3 regions of the Klebsiella sp. PK01 genome follow, and region 2 is predicted to be linked to each of the others. Evidence: predicted binding sites of a transcription regulator. Region 2 holds the regulator's gene; each other region holds the start of a gene.
What was found. The regulator PurR, encoded in region 2, represses purine synthesis genes. The targets are predictions, from matches to a motif close to CANGCAAACGTTTGCNTG.
Positions count from the first base shown of each region.

Region 1 (4,412 bases), on a different contig from region 2:
CGAGATACTGTTGGTCTACGTCTTTGGTGACGTACACGCCGTTAAAGACCGAACACTCGAACTGCTGAATATCCGGGTTCTCGGCGCGTACCGCTTCGATCAGATCGTTCAGATCCTGGAAAATCAGGCCGTCAGCGCCGATGATCTGACGGATCTCGTCAACTTCGCGACCGTGGGCGATAAGCTCGTTGGCGGTCGGCATATCGATACCGTAAACGTTAGGGAAGCGAATTTCCGGCGCCGCGGAGGCCAGATACACTTTCTTCGCACCGGCTTCGCGCGCCATTTCGATAATCTGTTCAGAGGTGGTGCCGCGAACGATAGAGTCGTCCACCAGCAGCACGTTCTTATCACGGAATTCGGCGCGGTTGGCGTTCAGCTTACGGCGCACGGACTTACGGCGCAGTTGCTGGCCCGGCATGATAAAGGTACGGCCAACATAGCGGTTTTTGACGAAACCCTGACGATAGGGTTTATCGAGGATACGGGCAATCTCCAGGGCGATATCGCAGGAGGTTTCCGGGATCGGAATAACGACATCGATATCCAGATCTTCCCACTCGCGGGCAATTTTCTCGCCAAGCTTCGTGCCCATGTTCACACGGGCGCTATAGACGGAAATCTTGTCGATAAAGGAGTCCGGACGTGCGAAATAGACGTATTCGAACAGGCATGGGTTGCTGACCGGGTTTTCCGCACATTGACGGGTAAACAGCTGGCCTTTCTCGGTGATGTAGACCGCTTCGCCCGGCGCGACGTCGCGCAGAAATTCAAAGCCCAATGTATCCAGCGCCACGCTTTCGGAGGCGACCATATACTCGGTGCGGCCATCGCCGATATCGCGCTTGCCGAGCACCAGCGGACGAATACCGTTCGGGTCGCGGAAGGCGACCATGCCGTGGCCGATAATCATCGCCACGCAGGCGTATGCGCCGCGGATCTGGCGGTTCGTCGCGGCAATCGCGGCGAAAATGTTATCGGCTTCCAGCGGGTAATGACGGAAATTATCCAGCTCGCTGGCGAAGATATTGAGCAGAATTTCGGAATCGGAGGTGGTGTTGATGTGGCGGCGTTTTTCTTCAAACAGCTTTTGACGCAGCTCGTGGGCATTGGTCAGGTTGCCATTATGGGCCAACGTAATGCCGTACGGCGAGTTAACGTAAAAAGGCTGCGCTTCAGAAGCGCTGGAACTGCCTGCCGTTGGGTAACGGACGTGGCCAATCCCCATATTTCCCTGCATACGCTGCATGTGGCGCGCTTCGAACACATCGCTCACCAGTCCGTTGGCTTTACGCAAACGGAAGCAGTTATTTGCATCAATGGTGATGATGCCCGCGGCATCCTGCCCACGATGCTGAAGCACCGTTAACGCGTCATAAATCGACTGGTTTACCGGCATAACACCGGCGATACCGACAATACCGCACATACGTCTTTTCCTCGTTAAGCTACATCCCAACGCTTATGCTTTGGGCAAGAAACTTGACGAGCTCTGCAGATAGTCAAAGAACCATCTGATAACGAAACTGAACTGCGGGATAAGCTCAGACTTTTGCCAGTCTTCACTTTTTGCCATACCGGTGAAGCTGTCGAGAAAGAACAGAATAGCGGAGACGATCAGCACGCCGCGCAGGGCGCCAAAACAGATCCCCAACACCCTGTCTGTTCCTGACAGACCGGTTTTCTCTACCAGAGCGCCTATCACATAGTTAACGATAGCGCCGACGATAAGCGTTGCGATAAACAATATCGCGATAGCAATCCCATTTCGGACCAGTTCGTCTTCAAAGCCCGTGAACCAGACAGCCAGGTAAGTGTAGTAATGACTGGCGACAAAGAAGGCACATCCCCATGTCACCAGCGATAACGCTTCACGAACAAAGCCGCGGATAAGGCTAACCAAACAGGAAAAACCAATTACCGCAATAATGGCGTAATCAATCCAGACCATATACATCCCACGATTTTACGCCCTGTCGTCCAGTTCGGGGCGCATTCTAACAGAAAAAGAAAACGTTTGCGTAGGGATTTCCGTGCCCTACAGAAATAAAAATGGCGCTGAAAAAACATTCAACGCCATACAGCCTGACGCCTCTTCAGGGCGTATCCGGCAAGGGTTTCAGCAGGTTAACCCGCTTGCTGGCTCACCCAATCGGAGCGGATATGGTTTTTTAATTCGGGCTATATCCCATGACCACGCCGCTCAGGCCAGAAATTTGCTGCAGCTCGCCGAGTTGCCCCTTCAGCTTGTCTTTCGACGCATCCGGCCCCACCAGAATACGGGTAATTTTACCCTGAACCGGGGTGGATGGCGATGTCCAGGCTTTAAAGCCCGAGGAACGCAGTTTACCCACGATTTCGTTAACCTTATCGGCATTCTTCAACGCCCCTAACTGCACCACATAGGCTTTTCCGGTCGGCGCCGGAATAGCGGCCTGCTGCTGTTGCGGCTGTGGTTGCGGCTGCGGTTTCGCCGGAGGCGGCGTCTGCGCGACCTGCTGCGGCTGCGGTTTCTCAACCGGCTTCGGCTGTGGTTTCGGCTGCGGCTTGGCGGCCACCACCGGCTCCTGAACTTCATCGAAGCTATTGTTATTCACCGGGATGCGCGACGGATCCAGCGATGGCGCTGCGGCGTCTCCCGCTCTCACCTCTTCCGCGGCGCCTTCCGGCGGCTGCGAAGGCAGCGCCTGGGTAGCCGCCGGCAGCATATCCGGCTCATCGCGATCGCCCGGCTTCGGCACCAACGGGATCGCCGCAAATTCATCCTGATAATGTTTTTTCTGACCGTCGAGCAGACCCGGGAGAATAATTACCCCCAGCGCTACCAGTACAATCGTCCCGACTAAACGGTTCTGAAACTTACTCGCCACCGATTCTCCCCGCGTCTATCTCTTCCATTACATGCGCTACCGTGTGGAAGGAACCACACACCAGCACCGTATCTTCGGCTTTGGCATCCGCCATGGCGGCATGCCACGCCTGGGCTACGCTGTCATAACTTTGCCCTGCGCGCAGATGCGCAATCAGCTGATCCGCCGTGGCGCCGCGCGGCCCTTCCAGCGGCGCGCAGTACCACGCGTCTACTTCAGGCGCCAGATTCGCCAGGGTTCCGGCGATATCTTTATCATGCAGCATACCAATAACCGCCAGTACGCGCCCCGTTTTCGCTAAGGTTTTGAGACGCCCGGCGAGATAAGCCGCCGCATGCGGGTTATGCGCGACATCGAGGATCACCCGCGGCGCCTCGCTGATAATCTGAAAGCGGCCCGGCAGCATGGCGTGATGGATGCCGTCGCGCAGCGCCTGTTCAGCGACGTTAAGCCCGCTGGCGCGTAGCGCCGCCAGCGCCGTCGCGGCGTTCGGCAATGGAACCTTCGGCAGCGGCAGCCCTGCCAACTCGCCCTGACCATCGCTAAAGTTCCATGACTGGCCAGTCACGCTATAACGCCAGTCGTGGTCGCGGCGCAGCAGCGTCGCGCCTTTTTCATCCGCCACGTCGGCAATCGTGTGCGGCATATCGGGTTCGCCCACCACTGCCGGTTTGCCGGCGCGGAAAATACCGGCTTTTTCACGGCCAATGCTTTCACGATCCGGCCCCAGCCAGTCGGTATGATCCAGCGCGATGCTGGTGACCACCGCCACGTCGGCATCGACGATATTCGTGGCGTCCAGGCGCCCGCCGAGGCCCACTTCGAGGATAACCACATCGAGCTGCGCCTGCTTAAACAGCCATAGCGCGGACAGCGTGCCAAATTCAAAATAGCTCAGCGAGATATCGCCGCGCGCCGCTTCGATTTCGGCAAATGAGGCGGTATGCGCCGCTTCCGGCAGCTCAGCGCCCTGAATGCGCACGCGCTCGGTATAGCGCACCAGATGCGGCGAACTATACACGCCAACTTTATAACCTGCCGCCATCAGCACGGATTCCAGCGTCCGGCAGGTGGTGCCTTTGCCGTTGGTACCCGCCACGGTAAAGACAAACGGCGCCGGTTTTAGTATCGCCATCCGTCCGGCGACTTCGCTCACCCGCGAAAGCCCCAGATCGATGGCTTTACTGTGCAGATGCTCCAGATAAGAAAGCCACGTAGCCAGGGGCGACGTGGCCTGAGGAATAGGATCTTTTTCCATGATGTCCGCGAGAGTTAACGGTAAAAAAAAGGGCAGCGCCTGTCGGCCCTGCCCTCTGCATTATCAGGCCTCTGGTTCCTGATCCGGTACCGGTGGCACCACCTCGCCTTCGTGAGGCGCATCGGCCTGCGGCGAAGGAAGATTCATCAGTTTCGCCAGGATGCTGGCTAATTTCAGACGCATTTCAGGACGACGGATAATCATGTCGATCGCCCCTTTCTCAATCAGGAACTCACTGCGCTGGAATCCCGGCGGCAGCTTCTCACGCACGGTCTGCTCGATAA
Region 1 is NZ_JBYEZM010000002.1:658,814-663,225, forward strand. Features, by position in the region: gene purF (amidophosphoribosyltransferase) at 1-1,429, opposite strand, end outside; gene cvpA (colicin V production protein) at 1,463-1,951, opposite strand; gene dedD (cell division protein DedD) at 2,172-2,870, opposite strand; gene folC (bifunctional tetrahydrofolate synthase/dihydrofolate synthase) at 2,860-4,128, opposite strand; gene accD (acetyl-CoA carboxylase, carboxyltransferase subunit beta) at 4,192-4,412, opposite strand, start outside.
Region 1: a site for PurR is predicted at 2,007-2,024, ahead of cvpA (colicin V production protein). Genes of this name have one in related genera too.

Region 2 (4,412 bases):
TTGTGAGAAATCTCACGAAAAAATCGTGAGGGTGCTATCCGACGTAGAACAGAGGAAGGGAGATAACCCTTGCCGAAAGGCCTTCCATGGTTAAACGGGCTGCGTCCTGCCCCCGTTAATATCTAAAAAACTTTCTATTTATGTGATGCCGGATCCAGTATAGGCCGCTAAAAACCGCCTTTCAATAAAAATATATTAGCAGGCTAATGACTGGTCCGGGATATCCTTTAAAAATTCATCAAGCGTGAGATGATTCGCTCACTAACTGTACGCGTCGTTGCTGCATCCAGAAACCGATGCCTGCCAGGACGATGGAAATCAGCATCACGCTGGTGGTGGTCAGAAGCGGAGTGGCGATAAGGCTTGAGACCAGCAGGCTTGCCAGGAAGCACAGGCCAAGCTGCAGCGTATTCTGCAGGGCGGCGGCGCGGCCGGTCGCCTGTGGAAAAGGTTTCAGCGCCTGGGCGACAACGATAGGGTAAATGCCGCCATTCACAATCGCCATGATGCAAAACGGAACCATTAACGCAACCAGCGACGGATGATCCTGTATTCCGGCAAGCCAGGTCGCGGCTACGCTCAGCGAAAAAACAACCAGCAGCCAGGGCAGCATCTGATGACCCTGCCATTTTTGCAGCGCCGCACGGCAGCCGTAACCGCCGATCAGGAAGGCGATAGTTTGCGGCACGTAGCTAAGACCAATTACCGTCGGACCATAGCCCATTTCATGGAGGATAAATGGCGAACCGGTGAGCCAGGCGAAGAAGCTGGCGGAACACGCCGCATAAATGAGCACGTTACCGCTATATTCACGTGAACGCAGCAGGGACATAAAGGTAATTTTCTGCTGGGTTTCGCCAGCAGGTTTGACGACCGCCTTCAGACGAAAAGCCGGCAGCATCAACAGTATGGTGATAGCGAACAGGGTGGCGAAGATAGCCTGCCATTCCAGATGGACTAACAGCCAGCTGCCGAGTAACGGCGCCAGCGCCGGAGAGAGCCCGACCAGTGGCATGATCGTCGCGAAAATGCGGTTGGTGCGCTGGGCCGGATAGTAGTCGGTCACCATCGCCTGCCAGGTCACCGCGGCGGCGCATACGCCAATCGCCTGGACAAAACGCAGTACCAGCATCAGCGTCGCATCGCGTACCCACAGCATCCCAAGGCAGCCAAGAGCGAAGATAGCCAGCCCGGCGAGCAGAATCGGTTTCCGACCATAGCGGTCCGACAGCGGCCCCCAGAACAGCTGGCCGATCGCGAAGCCCGCGAGGAATAAGCTCAAGCTGGCGCTAACCGATGCGGCAGAGGTGTTGAGGTCTTGCTGAATGGCGGCAAAGGCCGGTAGATACATGTCGGTGGCCAGAAAGCCAAGCACGCTCAGGCCGCCCAGCCACACTAAAAATCCTTTCCCAGGTTGTTGCATAACGTTCTCTTTCTACTGATGCAGGTACGATGCCGCAGAGTGTAGGGAGTGTAATCCGCCTTGTGAAACGCTATTATTTGTCACATGCATTCAAAAATTTTGCAGGCAGAATATGTGGTCTGAATATTCCTTAGAAGTGGTTGATGCTGTGGCGCGTAACGGGAGTTTCAGCGCCGCGGCGCAGGAGTTGCACCGCGTACCTTCGGCGGTGAGCTATACGGTGCGACAACTGGAGGAGTGGCTTGCGGTTCCGCTTTTTGAACGTCGCCATCGTGATGTTGAATTGACCCCCGCCGGGCACTGGTTTTTGCAGGAAGGACGTTCTGTTATCAAAAAAATGCAGATCACCCGCCAGCAGTGCCAGCAGATTGCTAACGGCTGGCGTGGCCAGCTGTCGATTGCGGTGGACGATATCGTTAAACCGGCGCGGATGCGCCAGATGATTGTTGATTTTTATCGCCATTTTAGCGATGTCGAACTGATCGTTTTTCAGGAAGTTTTCAACGGCGTCTGGGATGCGTTAGCCGATGGGCGGGTAGAATTAGCTATTGGCGCGACGCGTTCGATTCCGGTGGGCGGGCGTTACGCTTTCCGCGATATGGGGATGCTGAACTGGCATTGTGTCGTCGCCAGCAGCCATCCGCTGGCGCAGATGGAAGGGCCGCTCAGCGATGACGTGTTGCGCAACTGGCCGTCACTGGTGCGCGAAGATACCTCACGCTCGCTGCCGAAGCGCACAACCTGGCTGCTGGATAACCAGAAGCGGGTGGTGGTGCCGGATTGGGAATCTTCAGCCACCTGTCTTTCAGCAGGATTGTGCGTCGGGATGGTGCCAGGCCACTTTGCCCGCCCGCATATTGATAGCGGGGAGTGGACGGCCTTAACGCTGGAAAACCCATTCCCGGATGCCGCCTGCTGCCTGACCTGGCAACAAAGCGATGCCTCACCCGCTTTGAGCTGGCTACTTGACTATCTTGGCGACAGCGAAACGTTGAATCGGGAGTGGTTGCGGGCGCCGGAATAACCGGCGCCGGGGGGAGGGCGTTAGCGGCGATAATCGACGAACGGGCCGTCGGCAACCGAGCGGCGCTCGATAAGACGCGGATGTACCTCAATGGACTGCGACTCTTCACGTTTATTAACAATGCGATCGAGCAGCATATTGAATGCCGCTTCCCCGAGCGAGTCCTTTGGCTGATGTATAGTGGTCAGCGCCGGGCTGAAGTAGCGGGCGTTACGCACGTTATCATAGCCGATCAGCGAAATGTCCTGCGGTACGCGCAGGCCCATTTCGTCGGCGGCGCAGATAGCGCCCATCGCCATGATGTCGCCGCCGCAGAACACGGCGGTTGGGCGGTGCTGCTGATTGAGGATCTGCTGCATGGCGCGGTAGCCGGATTCCGGTTCAAAGTCGCCCTGAACAATCCAGTTTTCCGGCACATTGATATGCGCTTCTTTCATTGCCTGCATGAAGCCTGCCAGGCGTCCGGCACCGGTGTTACGCTCAAGCGGGCCCGGAATAACGCCAATTTCACGATGGCCGCGTTCAATCAGGTAACGGCCGGCGATATAGCCGCCTTCAAAGGCATTATCGATAACCGAGTCGGTAAAGTCCGCTTTGGCTTCACCCCAGTCCATCACCACCATCGGGATATGACGATACTCTTCGAGCATACTGAGTACGGACTCCGGGTACTCGGAACACATCACCAGCAGGCCGTCAACGCGCTTTTGCGCCATCATAGACAAGTAGGCGCGCTGTTTTTCCGGATCGTTCCAGGCGTTGCCCAGAATCAGGGTATAGCCTTTCTGGAAGCAGCTTTTTTCTACGGATTCGATAATTTCAGCGAAATAGGCCGCTTCGCTGCTGGTGGCCAGCAGACCGATCGATTTAGTGTGATTGACTTTCAGGCTGCGAGCCACGGCGCTTGGCGAATAGTGGAGTTCTTTAATTGCCGCCCACACCGCATTGCGCGTCTCTTCCGCCACGAAACGGGTTTTGTTAATCACATGTGATACAGTTGTAGTGGAAACGTTTGCGCGTTTCGCTACATCTTTAATAGTTGCCATTACTTCTCACTCCAGACCTTGACCTGATCGTCTGATTATCGATACGTAAACGTTTGCCTATACACACCCTGTATACAATGATCAACATTGCAACACCTGGGAAAACGACACAGAACGACAGGAAGGGGTCAATGGCCGATACGCTTTCAAATTAGCGTGGGATTTTGTCCTATCTCGCGGCAAAGGGGAAGAGCAAAAATGTGCATCACTCTAAATCCGGGAAGATTTTTGCATATTTTTGTGCAAAAATGAGCAAGCTCACTTTCTATGTGGGGATAATCAGGGGAGAAAATTGATGGACACAAATTTAAAGTTTTCGCTGACAACGACGGTTATTGTTCTGGGTCTGATCGTCGCCGCCGCGTTGACCGCGGTACTGCACTGATTCCAGCAGGGAGGGGGCTTCCCCTCCTATCCCGCCATTATTAGCAGATCTGCAAAAATCTTTTGTCATTTCGTTTACTTCTGTTTTTCTGTGATTGATGTCATGCTTTTGGCTTCTGATGTAATGCCGTGTCCTGAATCGGCCTGATGGAGTCTCTGAATGAAAATCAACTTTCCCTTACTCGCGTTGGCGATCGGTGCCTTTGGTATCGGTACCACTGAGTTTTCCCCGATGGGATTACTGCCGGTTATCGCCAAAGGCGTAGATGTTTCTATTCCGGCCGCGGGGATGCTGATTAGCGCCTATGCCATTGGCGTGATGGTCGGCGCGCCGTTAATGACGTTACTGCTGTCGCATCGCGCTCGCCGCAATGCATTGATCTTCCTGATGGGGATCTTCACCCTCGGCAACGTGCTCTCTTCTATTGCGCCGGATTACACGACGCTACTGCTGTCGCGCATTATCACCAGCCTCAATCATGGCGCGTTCTTTGGCCTTGGCTCGGTCGTTGCCGCAAGCGTGGTGCCAAAACAC
Region 2 is NZ_JBYEZM010000001.1:709,050-713,461, reverse strand. Features, by position in the region: gene punC (purine nucleoside transporter PunC) at 239-1,423, opposite strand; gene punR (DNA-binding transcriptional activator PunR) at 1,536-2,447, shown strand; gene purR (HTH-type transcriptional repressor PurR) at 2,468-3,493, opposite strand; gene cydH (cytochrome bd-I oxidase subunit CydH) at 3,789-3,878, shown strand; gene AC22LX_RS03440 (MFS transporter) at 4,038-4,412, shown strand, end outside.

Region 3 (4,412 bases), on a different contig from region 2:
GCCGAGGTCAACGGCAGCCGCATCTTAATCTGCGCGGCCAGTAAGGCTGCATCTGCTGAGCATGAGGCGCAGATCCAGCAACTGGAGAGCGCCGGACAGACGGTGGTGCTGGTGATGCGCGATGATACGCTGCTCGGCATTCTGGCGCTGCGCGATACCCTGCGCGACGATGCGCGTCAGGCGGTGGATGAGCTGCATCAATTGGGTGTGCAAGGAGTGATTCTTACCGGGGATAACCCGCGCGCTGCGGCGGCTATCGCCAATGAACTGGGTCTGGAGTTCCGCGCCGGATTGCTGCCGGCAGACAAAGTGCAAGCGGTGATGGCGCTTAACGCCAATGCGCCGCTGGCTATGGTCGGCGACGGTATCAACGATGCCCCGGCGATGAAAGCGGCAACCATCGGTATTGCGATGGGCAGCGGCACCGATGTAGCGCTGGAGACCGCCGACGCGGCGCTAACCCATAACCGCCTCACCGGCCTGGCGCAGATGATTTCGCTGGCTCGCGCCACCCATGCCAATATTCGCCAGAATATCGCCATCGCTTTAGGGTTGAAGGGGATTTTCCTCGTCACGACCCTTCTCGGCCTGACCGGGTTGTGGCTGGCGGTGCTGGCGGATACCGGCGCGACGGTGCTGGTAACGGCTAACGCACTGCGGTTATTGCGTAAAAAGTAATGTTGAAGCGATATTCCCTGCTCGCACTGCACCTGGCAGGGCTACGGTTGCGGACCGTAGGGTAGCCCGGATAAGGCGCAACGCGCCGCCATCCGGGGGGATTCCCTGCTCGCGCTGCGCTTAGCAGGGCTACGGTTCCAGCCTTTGGGTAGCCCGGATAAGGCGCAACGCGCCGCCATCCGGGGATATTCCCTGCTCGCACTGCACCTGGCAGGGCTACGGTTGCGGACCGTAGGGTAGCCCGGATAAGGCGCAACGCGCCGCCATCCGGGGGTATTCCCTGCTCGCGCTGCGCTTAGCAGGGCTACGGTTGCGGACCGTAGGGTAGCCCGGATAAGGCGCAACGCGCCGCCATCCGGGGATATTCCCTGCTCGCGCTGCGCTTAGCAGGGCTACGATTCCAGACCATTGAGTAGCCCGGATAAGGCGCAACGCGCCGCTATCCGGGGATATTCCCTGCTCGCGCTGCGCTTAGCAGGGCTACGATTCCAGGCCTTTGGGTAGCCCGGATAAGGCGCAACACGCCGCCATCCGGGGGTATTCCCTGCTCGCGCTACGCTTAGCAGGGCTACGGTTCCAGACCGTTGGGTAGCCCGGATAAGGCGCAACGCGCCGCCATCCGGGATGGGCTCAGTGGCTTTTACGGATCAGATAACGGTACGGCAGGGCTTCGGTTTCCTGCGCCACCAATTCATGCTCCATAAAGAGGCAAAAACCGGGGATATCACGGGTGGTGGCCGGGTCGTCGGCAATAATCAGCAGGGTCTCGCCCACCGGCATGGTGCGTACGGTTTTACGCACCATCATCACCGGCTCCGGGCAGCGGAGCCCCAGGGCGTCCAGCGTATGGTCAGGACTGGAGAAAAGTTCGCTCATTTTTATCTCACTTCAACAAAACGGCCCTAGTTTACCCCCACTTCGCCAGTACGCAAGCCAGGTTAACGTTTGCGCGAAAAACAACCATTGCATTACGCTCGCAACGCAGTATCATGCAGCCGTTTTTAATTGGGTTCCCTCACCCCAACGTTCCGCTCCCGATTCCTTCATTGATGTGAAGCATGACGGGCATAAAAAGGTCACAATATGAATCCCTTTACTACCGTACAGCGTAAGAAAGCGCTCGTCTGGCTTTCGCTATTTCATCTGCTGGTGATCACCTCCAGCAACTATCTGGTCCAGCTGCCGATCTCCATTTTTGGTTTTCATACCACCTGGGGCGCGTTCAGTTTTCCCTTTATTTTTCTCGCCACCGATCTGACGGTACGCATTTTTGGCGCCCCGCTGGCGCGACGCATCATCTTCGCGGTGATGATCCCGGCGCTGATTATTTCCTATGGCATTTCGGCGCTGTTTTACATGGGCGAGTGGCAGGGCTTTGCCGCGCTGGGCACCTTTAATCTGTTCGTTGCCCGTATCGCCGCCGCCAGCTTTATGGCCTATGCGCTGGGGCAAATTCTCGATGTCCACGTCTTCAACCGCCTGCGTCAGAATCGCCGCTGGTGGCTGGCGCCGACCGCGTCGACCCTGTTTGGCAACGTCAGCGATACCCTGGCTTTCTTCTTCATCGCCTTCTGGCGCAGCCCGGATCCGTTTATGGCCGCCCACTGGGGGGAAATCGCCACCGTCGACTACTGCTTTAAAGTGCTCATCAGCATCGTCTTCTTCCTGCCGATGTACGGCGTGCTGTTGAATATGCTGTTGAAAAGACTGGCGGATAAATCTGATTTGTCGGCATTGCAGCCAGGTTAAAGGTACTCGCTAACGGTTGTGATAAGATAACCGGATGAGCCGTTAATGGCCGTTTATCGAAAGGAAGATGTCAATGCGCAATTTGGTTAAATATGTCGGTATTGGCCTGCTGGTTATGGGGCTTGCGGCCTGTGATAACAGCGATTCAAAAGCGCCGACCGTCGGGGCAGCAGCAGAGAGCAACACCAGCGGCCAGGCGATTAGCCTGCTGGATGGTAAACTGAGCTTCACCCTGCCTGCGGGTATGGCAGATCAGAGCGGTAAGCTCGGTACCCAGGCCAACAATATGCACGTCTATTCCGACGCCACCGGCCAGAAAGCGGTGATCGTGATTGTTGGCGACAGCACTAATGAAGATCTGGCGGTGCTGTCCAAACGTCTGGAAGATCAGCAGCGCAGCCGCGACCCGCAGCTGCAGGTTGTGTCTAACAAATCTATTGAGATTAAAGGGCACACCTTACAGCAACTGGACAGCATCATCTCCGCCAAGGGGCAGACCGCATGGTCTTCCGTGCTGCTCGGTAAGGTCGATGACAAACTGCTGACCCTGCAGGTCACACTGCCAGCGGACAACCAGCAGCAGGCGCAAACCGAAGCGGAAAGCATCGTCAACACGCTGGTCATTAACTAATTTTATTGCCCTGATGCAGCGGCCTCCGGTTCAACGACCGGGGGCCGTTTTTTTAACCGCCAGCCCAGCAGTAGCGCGGCCATCACCAGCCCTGCCGCCGCCAGATAAATCGTCGGTATCCCGGTCCACGCCATCAAAAGCCCGGCCAGCGGCCCGGTTATCCCCAACGACAAATCCATAAAGACGGTATAGGTCGCCAGCGCCGAGCCCTGATTGTGCTGCGGTACGGCTTTTACCGCCACCACACCCAGCGCCGGGAAGACCAGCGAGAACCCCGCGCCGGTGAGGAAAGTCCCGACTTTCGCCATCAGCGGCGTCTGTGCAAAGCCCACCAGCAGCAGGCCAATAACCTCCACGCTAAAACAGAGCATCGCCACGTTCAGGCCGCCGAGGCGGTTAATACCGTTGGGAAAAAGCAGCCGCGTGCCGACAAACGCGCAGCTGAACAGCGTTAACGCAAAGGCCGCGCCGTCCCAGCCTTTCGCGTCATAAAACAGGGTAATAAAGGTCGCGATAACCCCGAAGCCGGCAGAAGCCAACGCCAGCGCCATGCCGTAAGGCCAAACCCGGCCGAGCACCGCACGAAATGACATCGCTTTCCCTTTCGTTGCCTTCACCGCCGTTCGCGGTAGCGCGCAAATGATAGCCACCAGAGCAACCGCCATAATGACCATCGCCAGGCCGCTGAGGCCAATGTATGAATAGCACAGCACGCCCAGCGGCGCGCCCATCGCCATCGCGCCGTAGGTCACAATGCCGTTCCACGAAATCACCCGCCCGATATGCAGCGAGCCGACAACGCCTACGCCCCATAGCGTCGACCCCGTGCCGGCGAAGCTCTGGCCAATGCCGAGGATCGCTCGTCCCAGACATAACAGCAGCAGACTCAGCAACGGCCAACCGCTACTCCAGGCTGCCAGCAGGTAACTCAAGCCGCTCAGAAAACAGCCGCACAGGCCGAAAACGACAATTTTTTTCGGCCCTAGCAGGTCGGCATAGCGCCCGGCCTGCGGTCGGCTCAGTAGCGTGGCGAAATACTGCAGGCTAATCACCAGCCCGGCCCAGAAGGCGCTAAATCCCATCACATCGTGAACGTAGCCCGGCAAAACCGCCAACGGCAGGCCGATAGTGAGATAGCTGGCAAAGTTGAAAATAACGACGGAGACAATCCGCAGATTGAGGCGCAATCCACTGAGCACGGGTTCGGCGACGGGTTCAGGCATCGGGGTCCACCAAATTGATACGACACGCTTCACTATTATCACGGCGTGTACAAAAAAGCAGCCCTTTATCTGCAATATTACCCTGCCAATAATTAAACGGCGATTTGCAATTTAAAAGTCGTAAAATTACG
Region 3 is NZ_JBYEZM010000005.1:358,681-363,092, reverse strand. Features, by position in the region: gene zntA (Zn(II)/Cd(II)/Pb(II) translocating P-type ATPase ZntA) at 1-678, shown strand, start outside; gene tusA (sulfurtransferase TusA) at 1,309-1,554, opposite strand; gene AC22LX_RS17995 (7-cyano-7-deazaguanine/7-aminomethyl-7-deazaguanine transporter) at 1,762-2,427, shown strand; gene AC22LX_RS17990 (DcrB family lipoprotein) at 2,501-3,058, shown strand; gene AC22LX_RS17985 (MFS transporter) at 3,061-4,281, opposite strand.
Region 3: a site for PurR is predicted at 1,613-1,630, ahead of tusA (sulfurtransferase TusA). Genes of this name have one in related genera too.